Regions from separate parts of the Serratia sp. KH_031 genome, predicted to be linked through region 3. Evidence: predicted binding sites of a transcription regulator. Region 3 holds the regulator's gene; each other region holds the start of a gene.
What was found. The regulator PurR, encoded in region 3, represses purine synthesis genes. The targets are predictions, from matches to a motif close to CANGCAAACGTTTGCNTG.
Positions count from the first base shown of each region.

Region 1: the regulator PurR is predicted to act here: its motif matches at 1,836-1,853, upstream of glyA (serine hydroxymethyltransferase).
Region 2: the regulator PurR is predicted to act here: its motif matches at 1,670-1,687, upstream of AC3ISQ_RS21475 (nucleobase:cation symporter-2 family protein).
Region 4: the regulator PurR is predicted to act here: its motif matches at 1,605-1,622, upstream of purH (bifunctional phosphoribosylaminoimidazolecarboxamide formyltransferase/IMP cyclohydrolase).

Region 1 is NZ_CM174496.1:1,419,918-1,423,131, reverse strand. Features, by position in the region: gene fucA (L-fuculose-phosphate aldolase) at 1-319, shown strand, start outside; gene glyA (serine hydroxymethyltransferase) at 473-1,726, opposite strand; gene hmpA (NO-inducible flavohemoprotein) at 2,072-3,214, shown strand, end outside.
Region 2 is NZ_CM174496.1:4,738,115-4,741,328, reverse strand. Features, by position in the region: gene AC3ISQ_RS21480 (fibronectin type III domain-containing protein) at 1-155, shown strand, start outside; gene AC3ISQ_RS21475 (nucleobase:cation symporter-2 family protein) at 220-1,614, opposite strand; gene gltS (sodium/glutamate symporter) at 1,854-3,065, shown strand; gene recG (ATP-dependent DNA helicase RecG) at 3,111-3,214, opposite strand, start outside.
Region 3 is NZ_CM174496.1:2,287,326-2,290,539, reverse strand. Features, by position in the region: gene AC3ISQ_RS10285 (C40 family peptidase) at 1-46, shown strand, start outside; gene sodB (superoxide dismutase [Fe]) at 286-864, shown strand; gene cydH (cytochrome bd-I oxidase subunit CydH) at 927-1,016, opposite strand; gene purR (HTH-type transcriptional repressor PurR) at 1,342-2,367, shown strand; gene punR (DNA-binding transcriptional activator PunR) at 2,364-3,214, opposite strand, start outside.
Region 4 is NZ_CM174496.1:329,974-333,187, forward strand. Features, by position in the region: gene purH (bifunctional phosphoribosylaminoimidazolecarboxamide formyltransferase/IMP cyclohydrolase) at 1-1,473, opposite strand, end outside; rRNA gene AC3ISQ_RS01490 (16S ribosomal RNA) at 2,078-3,214, shown strand, end outside.

The DNA.
Region 1 (3,214 bases), 870 kb from region 3:
GATCCACTACATGATTGCTGCCGCCGGGGGAACCACTATCCCTTGCGCGCCCTACGCCACCTTCGGCAGTAAACCGCTATCAGAATACGTCGCAGTGGCAATGAAAGATCGTAAAGCCACCTTACTGCAACACCACGGTTTAATCACCTGCGAAGCCAATTTGCAAAAAGCCCTGTGGCTGGCTCATGAGGTCGAAACACTCGCCACTCTCTATTTGGCAACACTGGCAATCCAGGACCCCGTTCCGGTACTGAGTGATGAAGAAATGGCGATCGTACTGGAAAAATTCAAAACCTACGGCTTACGTATTGAAGAATAAAGGAGAACAACATGGCACACAGAATGATCCTCAACGAAACATCCTGGTTCGGGCGTGGAGCCAGCGCTGAATTGTATCAGGCAGCTTATTGATTTTTAGCTATAAAAAAGGCGGGATCGCTCCCGCCTGATTAACAACAGACCGCCGTTTCGCTTAGGCGTAAACGGGCAGACGCGCGCAGATATCCAGCACTTTCTTCTTGGTGCGTTCGATAACCGCTTCGTCGTTGATGTTATCCAACACATCACAAATCCAACCCGCCAACTCACGCACTTCGGCTTCTTTAAAGCCACGACGAGTCACAGCTGGAGTACCGATACGCACACCAGAAGTCACGAACGGGCTCTTCGGATCGTTTGGTACGCTGTTTTTGTTCACGGTGATATTGGCACGACCCAGTGCGGCATCGGCTTCTTTACCGGTCAGGTTTTTGTCGACCAGATCCAGCAAGAACAGGTGATTATGAGTACCGCCAGAAACCACTTTGTAGCCGCGCTGCAAGAACACTTCTACCATCGCTTTAGCGTTGGTCGCGACTTGCTGTTGGTAAACCTTGAACTCAGGCTCCATCGCTTCTTTCAACGCCACCGCTTTACCCGCGATCACGTGCATCAGAGGGCCACCCTGACCACCAGGGAAAACGGCAGAGTTCAGTTTTTTGTACAGATCTTCGTCACCGCCTTTCGCCAGAATCAAACCACCGCGTGGACCAGCCAGTGTTTTGTGGGTAGTGGTAGTCACGATGTGTGCATGTGGTACTGGGTTCGGGTAAACGCCAGCGGCAATCAGGCCTGCCACGTGCGCCATATCGACGAACAGGTAAGCGCCGATGCTATCAGCGATTTCACGCATTTTTGCCCAATCAACGATACCGGAGAAAGCCGAGAAGCCGCCGATGATCATTTTTGGTTTATGGGTCTGAGCCTGTTTTGCCAGATCTTCGTAATCGATTTGGCCTTTATCGTCGATGCCGTAAGGCACCACTTTGTACAGTTTGCCAGACAGGTTGACCGGTGAACCGTGGGTCAGGTGGCCGCCGTGCGCCAGGTTCATACCCAGAATGGTATCGCCCGGTTGCAGCAGAGCGGTATAAACCGCGAAGTTAGCCTGAGAGCCAGAGTGTGGCTGAACGTTGGCATAATCGGCACCGAACAGCTCTTTAGCACGATCGATAGCCAGTTGCTCAACGATGTCTACATACTCGCAACCACCGTAGTAACGCTTGCCCGGATAGCCTTCCGCGTACTTGTTGGTCAATTGTGAACCCTGAGCCTGCATCACGCGCGGACTGGTGTAGTTCTCAGAAGCAATCAGCTCGATATGCTCTTCCTGACGCACAACTTCTTGCTCCATAGCACGCCACAGATCGGCATCGTAATCGGCAATGTTCATTTCACGCTTTAACATCCGGCATCTCCTGACTTGAATCAGCTAACTAAAAATAACCACCCGTTTGGGATCTGGGCAACAGTGTAAACTGTTTTCCCCTACCGAGGTAGGTCTTGACAGAGGTTTTTACGCAAACGATTGGCATGTGATGATATCAGGTTTTTATTCAACAAAAATGCGCAGGAAGCAACCGAGATTTACTCATATCGATAGTGCGGTTTTTTCATGTTCTGTGAACCCGATCGCCGCTTAACATATCAATAACAAAAACAAGGGTATTTACAGGGAAAGTAAAAATCAATAAGATGCATTTAAAATACAACATTAAGTCCTCATAGAGATTGCTAAATAGGAGTATCACCCATGCTGGATAGTCAAACCATCGCCACCGTCAAATCCACCATTCCCCTGCTGGCTGAAACTGGCCCGAAACTGACCACCCACTTTTACGATCGTATGTTCAGCCATAACCCTGAACTGAAAGATATTTTCAATATGAGCAACCAACGCAACGGCGATCAGCGTCAGGCCTTATTCGACGCCATCTGCGCCTATGCGAGCAATCTTGAGAATTTGGCGGCGTTGTTGCCAGCCGTTGAACGTATCGCTCACAAACACGCCAGCTTCAACATCAAACCAGAACAATACAATATTGTTGGCACTCACCTATTGGCGACCTTGGACGAATTATTCAGCCCAGGACAAGAAGTGCTAGACGCTTGGGGGAAAGCTTACGGCGTGTTGGCAAACGTGTTTATCCAGCGTGAAGAGCAAATTTATCAGGAAAGTGAGTCTGATAACGGCGGCTGGCGTGGCCTGCGTCCATTCCGCATAGTGAAGAAACAACCACAGAGTGATGTGATTTGCAGCTTCGAATTGGCTCCCGTCGATGGTGGCTCAGTCGTGGATTATCAGCCGGGTCAATATCTGGCGGTTTACCTCGAAAACAATGATTGGGAACATCAGGAAATCCGCCAATATTCACTGACCACTGCGCCTAACGGCCAATATTATCGCATCGCGGTAAAACGTGAAGATCAGGGCATTGTTTCCAACTTCCTGCACACACAAGCCAAAGAAGGCGACGTGATCCATATCGCCCCACCACACGGGGATTTCTTCCTGAATGTGGAACCGACCACTCCGGTTGCATTGATTTCCGGCGGTGTAGGCCAAACACCGATGTTGGGTATGTTGAATATGCTGCACCGCGACCAACATTCGGCTGATGTATTGTGGCTACACGCCGCTGAAACCGGCAGTTCACACGCTTTTGCTGATGAAGTGGATGCTATCGCTGAGCAAATGCCAAACCTGAGCCGCCATGTGTGGTATCGCCAGCCGGGTGCCGATGATGTCGCTGGAAGTGACTACCACAGCAGCGGTTTGATGGATTTGAATAACGTGGCTGAAAGCCTGAAAAACCCACACATGCACTACTACTTCTGTGGTCCAGTGCCATTTATGCAGCATGTGGGTCAACAACTGCTGGCAATGGGTGTCGAT
Region 2 (3,214 bases), 2.4 Mb from region 3:
CGCAGTATGCAAAACAAAAAGGTCTGAACCTGGTTTCTATGTGGTCACTGGTTCGTGATTTCCCTGGTATGGGCGATCTGGCAACCTGTACTCAGAATCCGGCACAAACCAAGGATTATGAATACACCACTACCTTCCTAAACGCGTTGAAATAAGTGGTTAATCAGGGGATGCCGCTGACACCCTCTCGGCGCCCCCTGATTATATAAGTCCGGATTTTTACTCTTTTTCCTGCGGGAACATTAGGTTAAGTACGATGGCAGTGATACCACCGGCGGCGATACCGGAGGAAAGCAGCGTTTTCAGCCAGTCAGGGGCAAATTGCAGAATCAACGGCTGCTGGGAAACACCCATCCCGACCGCCAGTGACAGCGCCATAATCATGATCGCCCGGCGGTTCAGTTTCTCGCGTGAGACAATACGCACGCCAGAAGCGGCAATGGTGCCGAACATCACCAGAGTCGCGCCACCCAGAACGGGTTCAGGGATATGTTGCACAAAACCCGCTACCGCCGGGAATAACCCCAGTACGATCAGCATCAGCGCGATGACAAACCCAACATAACGACTGGCGACACCGGTCAATTGGATCACGCCGTTGTTTTGACCAAAACAAGAGTTCGGGAAGGTGTTGAATACCGCCGATAGCATTGAATTCAAACCGTTAGCTAGCACGCCACCTTTTAAGCGCTTCATATAGAGTGGGCCACTGACGGGTTGTTCTGAAACGTCAGAGGTTGCCGTGATATCGCCAATGGTTTCTAACGACGTGACCATAAAGATCAGCATTAATGGCAGCAGTAGGTTCCAGTCGAAGCCCAAACCATAATACAGCGGTGTCGGGATGGTGATTGTCGCCGTATTGGTGACAGGTTGGCTTTCTGGCAGCATCTCCAACGCCCAAGCCAACAGGTAGCCTACTGCCATGGCGATCACCAATGAAGCGACGCGTAGGTACGGGTTACGCTGGCGGTTAAGCAGAATAATCACCAGCAGCACAGCACCTGCCAGCATCAGGTTTTTAGGAGCACCGAAGCTGTGATCGTTCATCGCCGCATAGCCGCCACCGATAGAGGTTAAACCCACCTGAATCAGCGACAGACCAATAATCATCACCACAATACCGGACACCAGCGGAGTGATGATGCGTCGTGCCAAATGCAACACGCGTGACAGCAAAATCTCGGTGCAGGAAGCCACCATCAAGGTGCCGAACAGCGCCGCCATCATGGTGGGCACATCGGCGCCACCGTTTTTCAGCGCTAATCCACCCATGATCAACGGGGAAACAAAGTTAAAACTGGTGCCCTGAATTGACAGTAATCCTGACCCCACAGGCCCCCAAGTTTTGATTTGCAAAATGGAAGCCAGACCGGAAGCAAACAGCGACATACTGATGATATGTTGCGTATCCTGCGCGGGCAGCCCTAATGCCTGACAAATCAACAACGCCGGGGTGATCACGGCGACGAACATCGCCAGTAGGTGTTGCCCAGCAGCAAACAGCGTTTGTGGTAGGGGCGGGCGATCTTCCAGTCGATAAATCAGTTCGCTGTTACGAGGTGGCGTGTGGTTGGTTGGTGCGTTATCCAACCCGGCGGATTGCATGGTCATGGTGTGGTACTTCCGGCAACGACAAAGAACGCATTTTAATGAGAACCTCAGCCAAAAAGCAAACGGTTGCGCATTTGGTTTTTAGTCCGAGTGAATCATTTAAATGTCGCATTTTTATTTATTTTTTCTTGTCATCTCAGTCTTTTTTCCTTCTAATTCGGCTCTCATCAAGTTAAAAAAGTTGAGTGATTTTTATAACTTATTATTTTATTGGATGTTTTTTTAACATGGAGTACTGGATGTTTCATCTTGATACTTATGGCACCTTAGTCGCCGCTACGCTGGTGCTGCTCCTTGGGGGCAAATGCGTACGCTCTATTCCGCTACTGCGAAAATATACTATTCCTGCCCCGGTTGCTGGCGGCCTGTTGGTGGCGTTACTGCTGCTGGTGATGAAGAAAACCGTAAATTGGGAAGTCAGCTTCGACATGTCGCTGAAAGATCCCTTGATGCTGGCTTTCTTCGCCACCATTGGTTTGAACGCCAACCTGGCTCGTTTGCGTGCTGGGGGTAAAGCTTTGGTGGTGTTCCTGTTTGTGGTGCTGGGTTTGCTGGTGGTGCAAAACGCCATCGGTATCGGCATGGCAAAAATGCTGGGTCTGGACCCACTGATGGGATTGATCGCCGGTTCGATTACCCTTTCGGGTGGTCACGGCACTGGTGCGGCTTGGAGCAAGCTGTTTATTGAGAAGTACGGCTTTGAAAACGCGACCGAAGTAGCGATGGCCTGTGCCACCTTTGGTTTGGTTCTGGGTGGTCTGATCGGTGGTCCGGTGGCGCGTTATCTGGTCAAACACTCCAGCACGCCAGAGGGTACGCCGGACGACAGCGTTCAACCGAGTGGTTTTGAAAAACCGGAAAGTGGTCGCTTGATCACCTCGCTGGTGATGATCGAAACCATCGCCATGATCGCTATTTGTCTGACCGCTGGGCAGTTTGCTGCCGGTCTACTGAAAGGGTCGATGTTGGAACTACCGACCTTTGTCTGCGTGTTGTTTGTCGGCGTGATCCTCAGCAACACCTTGGCTTTCACTGGTTTCTACACCGTGTTTGAACGCGCGGTATCGGTGTTGGGTAACGTCAGTTTGTCACTGTTCCTGGCGATGGCGCTGATGAGCCTACGTTTGTGGGAGCTGGCTTCACTGGCGCTGCCAATGTTGGCGATTCTGGCGGTGCAGACGCTGGTAATGGCGTTGTATGCGATCTTCGTGACTTACCGGATTATGGGTAAAAACTACGACGCGGCGGTGTTAGCGGCGGGGCACTGTGGTTTTGGTATGGGGGCGACGCCAACGGCTATCGCTAACATGCAGGCGATTACTGATCGCTTCGGACCCTCTCACCTGGCGTTTCTGGTGGTGCCGATGGTCGGGGCGTTCTTTATTGATATCGCCAATGCCATCATCATTAAGTTATATCTGTTGTTGCCGGTGTTCCCAGCGGTCGGCTAATTACGATTAATCTGTCATGGGGCGGGAGATCTTCTCGCCCCATCGTTACGCGTTCGAATAACGAGCTTTCTCTGGCAACCACCGCTCAATCAACGCCTTGGCATGTTCTGGATACTGTTGATGAATATGACGAGCGATACGCTGCACTT
Region 3 (3,214 bases):
CTATATCGGTGCTCGCCGAGTGATGACGCCGAAAACCATTCGTTGATTCCCGTACAATCCTCCAAGGCTGGACACTCCACCCAGCCTTTTCCCTTTATGTTGTAAACCATTGCCGATGCTTTAACCAATTAGTCTAACCGCCCTTTTTAAACCTTTTTTTCACCCAGAAAGTTGTTAAAATTAATATCCATAAAAATATTATAACAATTCTGTTTTCCTGCCTGTCGCCAACTTGGCGATAAGCCACTGGAACAATAGCGCTGTATATAAATAAAGGAGAAAGCAATGTCGTTTGAATTACCTGCATTACCGTATGCGAAAGACGCTCTCGCACCACACATTTCCGCAGAAACTCTAGAGTATCACTATGGCAAGCACCACAACGCCTACGTGGTGAACCTGAACAATCTGGTGAAAGGTAGCGAGTTCGAAGGCAAATCACTGGAAGAGATCATCAAAACCTCTACCGGTGGTGTGTTCAATAACGCAGCACAAGTTTGGAACCACACGTTCTACTGGCACTGCTTGGCACCAAACGCAGGCGGTGAACCTACTGGCGCAGTCGCAGATGCGATCAACAAATCTTTCGGTTCTTTCGCAGAATTCAAAGAGGCGTTTACCAAATCTGCCATCGGTAACTTCGGTGCGGGCTGGACTTGGTTGGTGAAAAAAGCCGACGGCTCACTGGCGATCGTCAACACCTCTAACGCGGCAACCCCGCTGACGGGTGAAGACAAAGCGCTGTTGACTGTGGATGTGTGGGAACACGCTTACTATATCGACTACCGCAATGCGCGCCCTACCTACCTGGATCACTTCTGGGCATTGGTAAACTGGAAGTTTGTAGCAGAAAATCTGGCGTAAATCGCGGGAAAATGATCGGGCGCAGCCAATTGAGTGCTGCGCCTTTTTATTGCTGGTATGAATTAATGCATCACGGCAGTAAAAGCGAAAGCAATGATCATCGCCAATGCACACACGGTAGTGATCAACGACATTTTCAGATCGGTATCCATTAAAAGCTCCTCATCGAATTAGCGATAAGCTGCGTAGAATCCACAGCATTTATACGTCGAAGTATTTTCCCACAGTTCGCGGGTAAAATCTTGTGATCATTTCTCGACTTATAATATGGATTACCTCTTCCACTTTTGCTCAATTTGCGACAGAATTCGCAGTTCACAACTGCGTACCGGCAAATATGTCCCTCCCAGTCAAGCGATTCGCGACTTCAACACTAAAAACTTAGTTTTCGCTGTTCTGGAGAAGGTTTTACGTAGGCAAACGATTAACAACCAATTTACATGCTGCATGCAAGTAGATTTAGGAGTCACTTTCTACATGGCAACGATCAAAGATGTGGCCAAACGCGCGGGCGTTTCCACCACCACCGTTTCGCACGTTATCAATAAGACCCGTTTCGTCGCCGAAGATACCAAAACTGCCGTTTGGGCCGCGATTAAAGATCTGCACTATTCACCGAGCGCGGTCGCACGTAGCCTGAAGGTTAACCACACTAAATCGATCGGTTTGCTGGCAACCTCCAGCGAAGCTCCTTACTTTGCCGAAGTGATCGAAGCGGTTGAAAATAGCTGCTACAGCAAAGGCTATACGCTGATCCTGTGTAACTCCCACAACAACCTCGACAAACAGCGGGCTTATTTAGCAATGCTGGCACAAAAGCGGGTTGATGGTCTGTTGGTGATGTGTTCGGAATATCCCGATCAACTGCTCGGCATGCTGGAGGATTATCGCAATATCCCAATGGTGGTGATGGACTGGGGCGCGGCGCGCGGCGATTTCACCGATACCATTATTGATAACGCCTTTGCCGGTGGTTACTTGGCCGGTCGTTATTTGATCGAACGTGGTCATCGCGACATTGGCGCAATTCCCGGCCAATTATCCCGTAACACTGGCGGTGGCCGTCATCAGGGCTTTTTAAAGGCGCTGCAAGAAGCCCATATTGAAGTGCGGGACGAATGGATTGTTCAGGGTGACTTCGAACCGGAGTCTGGTTACAAAGCCATGCACCAAATTTTATCGCAAAAACATCGCCCAACCGCGGTATTCTGCGGCGGTGACATTATGGCGATGGGCGCGATTTGTGCCGCCGATGAGTTGGGTTTGCGCGTACCACAAGATATTTCGGTGATCGGGTATGACAACGTGCGCAATGCGCGCTACTTCACCCCAGCGCTGACGACAATTCATCAGCCCAAAGAACGTCTGGGTGAAATGGCCTTTACTATGTTGCTGGATCGCATTATCAGCAAACGTGAAGAATCACAGGTGATCGAAGTCCATCCTAAGTTGGTCGAGCGTCGTTCAGTGACCGACGGCCCATTTATCGATTACCGCCGTTAATTGTTAGGTTGGGGGAGCATCTCCCCCGGCTCCCGTTCATTAAACCACTCCTGATTTAACGTCTCGCTATCTCCCAAATACTCCAACAACCATTCCATCGCCGGTGATTGAGCATTCTGCTGCCAAGTCAGACAGCACAAACTCGGAGGAAAAGGTTGACCCAGTTGCAACGCCACCAGCTCACCACTTTGTACCAACGGCAGAACCAAATGAGCCGGAACCATCCCCACACACAAACCACCACGTAGACAATCTATCGCCGATGACCAATCAGGGACAATCAAACGTCGCTGGTTATCTAACGTCCAAGTCACGCGTTTTGGCAGATTGCGCGACGTGTCTTCCAGTACTAATGCCGGGTAAGGCCGCAATTGGTTGTCATGCAATTCCCCTGCTATCGCGGCCAATGGATGTTGCGGGCTCGCCACACACAACCAATTCATAAATCCCATATCGCGGAAGGCAAAACCGCCACCAACCGGCACGGCTCGGGTCGCGCCAATCGCCATTTCCGCTCGCCCATCGACCAACGCATCCCAAACACCGTTAAACACTTCGGGCTGAATTAACAGCTCCACATCAGGAAACTGGCGATAAAAATCCACTACCAGTTGACGGCTGCGTTGTGGTTTAACGATGATATCTACCGCTATTTTCAATTGACCACGCCAACCGTTCGCCACTTGTTGACACTGTCGACGTGTTTCGAGCATTTTTTTGATAACAGCACGTGATTCCTGGATGAATAGCGCGCCAGCAGGCGTCAATTCAACGTCTCGATGGCGTCGCTCAAACAACGGAACGGCCAACCATTGTTCCAATTGGCGTACCGTATAGCTGACTGCGG
Region 4 (3,214 bases), 2.0 Mb from region 3:
TACTGCGGCGGCGGCATCGATGCCATCGCGGAACGGGAAGAAGGCGTCGGAGGCCATCGCGGAGCCTTTTACTTCCAAACCTTCATCGGCGGCTTTGATCCCGGCGATCTTAGCGGAATAAACGCGGCTCATCTGGCCGGCGCCTATACCGATAGTCATGTTGTCGCGTGCATAGACGATGGCATTGGATTTCACGAATTTAGCCACCTTCCAGCAGAACAGGGCATCACGTAGCTCTTGAGTCGTTGGCTGACGTTCAGAAACCACACGCAGATCCGCTTCGGTCACCATACCCAGATCGCGATCTTGCACCAGCAGGCCGCCGTTAACGCGTTTGAAATCTAGGTCGGCAACGCGCTGCTGCCATTGACCACAAGCCAGAACGCGAACGTTCTGTTTGGCTGCCAGCAAATTGCGTGCTTCTTGGCTGATGCTTGGTGCAATAATCACTTCAACGAACTGGCGACTAATGATCGCCTGCGCAGTTACTGCATCCAACTCGCGGTTAAAAGCAATGATGCCACCGAAGGCTGAAGTTGGGTCCGTTTGGTAAGCGCGCTCGTAAGCCGCCAGAATGTCAGCGCCGATCGCTACACCACATGGGTTGGCGTGTTTGACGATCACGCAGGCGGGTTCGGCAAATTCTTTCACGCACTCCAGCGCAGCATCGGTATCAGCGATGTTGTTGTAAGACAGCGCTTTACCTTGTAACTGCTCGGCGGTAGCGACAGAAGCTTCTTGCACATTCTCTGCTATATAGAAGGCGGCTTGCTGGTGGCTGTTTTCGCCGTAACGCATATCCTGCTTTTTGATGTAGTTCAGGTTCAGGGTGCGAGGGAAACGGCCAGAAGGTTGTTCGGTGTCACCGTGATAAGCCGGAACCAGTGCGCCAAAGTAGTTGGCGATCATGCTGTCGTAGGCCGCGGTGTGCTCAAAGGCTTTGATTGCGAGATCGAAACGGGTCTTGAACAGCAGGGAACCATTATTGTTATCCATCTCGGTAATGATAGTGGAGTAGTCGCTGCTCTTAACCACGATCGCGACGTCTTTGTGGTTCTTGGCCGCGGAACGCACCATTGTCGGGCCGCCGATATCAATATTTTCAACCGCATCTTCCAACGAACAATCAGGGCGTGCGACGGTTTGAGCGAATGGGTACAAGTTAACAACTACCATATCGATCGGCTGGATCGCATGTTGATCCATGATCGCATCGTCTTGACCGCGACGACCCAAAATACCGCCATGCACCTTTGGATGTAGGGTTTTCACTCGGCCATCCATCATTTCCGGAAAACCGGTGTAGTCGGAAACTTCGGTAACAGAGAGGCCTGCGTCAGCCAACAGGCGAGCTGTGCCGCCAGTAGAAAGAAGTGTTACGCCACGCTGTGCAAGCGCTTGCGCGAATTCGACGATACCGGCTTTGTCAGAAACGCTGAGCAGCGCTCGGCGGATTGGACGAGGTTGTTGCATGGTTTTATCCCTTGGCTTTTGAGTCGCAATAAAAGAGCGTTACGTGAATCTTTTCTCTATATAGAAGGTAAAAGGAAGAGATTCAGATAACGCCCCCATATTAAGGGGGATCATTTTTCGCGTGGAATTGTAGCGAAAACGTTTGCGTGACGCTCGTTAATTTTCTGTAGAAATGCGTTCTGTGGATAAGTTTGTGCAAAACAGGGTATAAAGCCGGGTTTTGCTGTGGAATGCAGCAAACAGTCATTTTTGTGGAAAATACCTGTTGCGGCCTGCGTGGAACTCCCTATAATGCGCCTCCATCGACAGGGAACATGTGAACAACTTCACAGAGTCTCCGGGGTCGGAAGAGAAAAAACCTGAAAATTAGGGTTGACTCTGAAAGAGGAAAGCGTAATATACGCCACCTCGAGTTAGCAAGCGAAAGCGCGTAACTCACTGCTCTTTAACAATTTATCAGACAATCTGTGTGGGCACTCACAAGATGATATCCAGATGCTTTCGAGCATCAAATGAATATCAAGCCTTGAAGAGTGACACATGAAGTAAAATTCATACAGTAACCTTTGAGCATCGCTGCACGAGTGGCAGCAAATCAAGCTTTTAATTGAAGAGTTTGATCATGGCTCAGATTGAACGCTGGCGGCAGGCCTAACACATGCAAGTCGAGCGGTAGCACAGAAGAGCTTGCTCTTCGGGTGACGAGCGGCGGACGGGTGAGTAATGTCTGGGAAACTGCCCGATGGAGGGGGATAACTACTGGAAACGGTAGCTAATACCGCATAACGTCTACGGACCAAAGTGGGGGACCTTAGGGCCTCACACCATCGGATGTGCCCAGATGGGATTAGCTAGTAGGTGAGGTAATGGCTCACCTAGGCGACGATCCCTAGCTGGTCTGAGAGGATGACCAGCCACACTGGAACTGAGACACGGTCCAGACTCCTACGGGAGGCAGCAGTGGGGAATATTGCACAATGGGCGCAAGCCTGATGCAGCCATGCCGCGTGTGTGAAGAAGGCCTTAGGGTTGTAAAGCACTTTCAGCGAGGAGGAAGGGTTGGATGTTAATAGCATTCAGCATTGACGTTACTCGCAGAAGAAGCACCGGCTAACTCCGTGCCAGCAGCCGCGGTAATACGGAGGGTGCAAGCGTTAATCGGAATTACTGGGCGTAAAGCGCACGCAGGCGGTTTGTTAAGTCAGATGTGAAATCCCCGCGCTTAACGTGGGAACTGCATTTGAAACTGGCAAGCTAGAGTCTTGTAGAGGGGGGTAGAATTCCAGGTGTAGCGGTGAAATGCGTAGAGATCTGGAGGAATACCGGTGGCGAAGGCGGCCCCCTGGACAAAGACTGACGCTCAGGTGCGAAAGCGTGGGGAGCAAACAGGATTAGATACCCTGGTAGTCCACGCTGTAAACGATGTCGATTTGGAGGTTGTGCCCTTGAGGCGTGGCTTCCGGAGCTAACGCGTTAAATCGACCGCCTGGGGAGTACGGCCGCAAGGTTAAAACTCAAATGAATTGACGGGGGCCCGCACAAGCGGTGGAGCATGTGGTTTAATTCGATGCAACGCGAAGAACCTTACCTACTCTTGACATCCACAGAAGGCTTTAGAGATAGAGCTGTGTCTTCGGAAACTGTGAGACAGGTGCTGCATGGCTGTCGTCAGCTCGTGTTGTGAAATGTTGGGTTAAGTCCCGCAACGAGCGCAACCCTTATCCTTTGTTGCCAGCGGTTC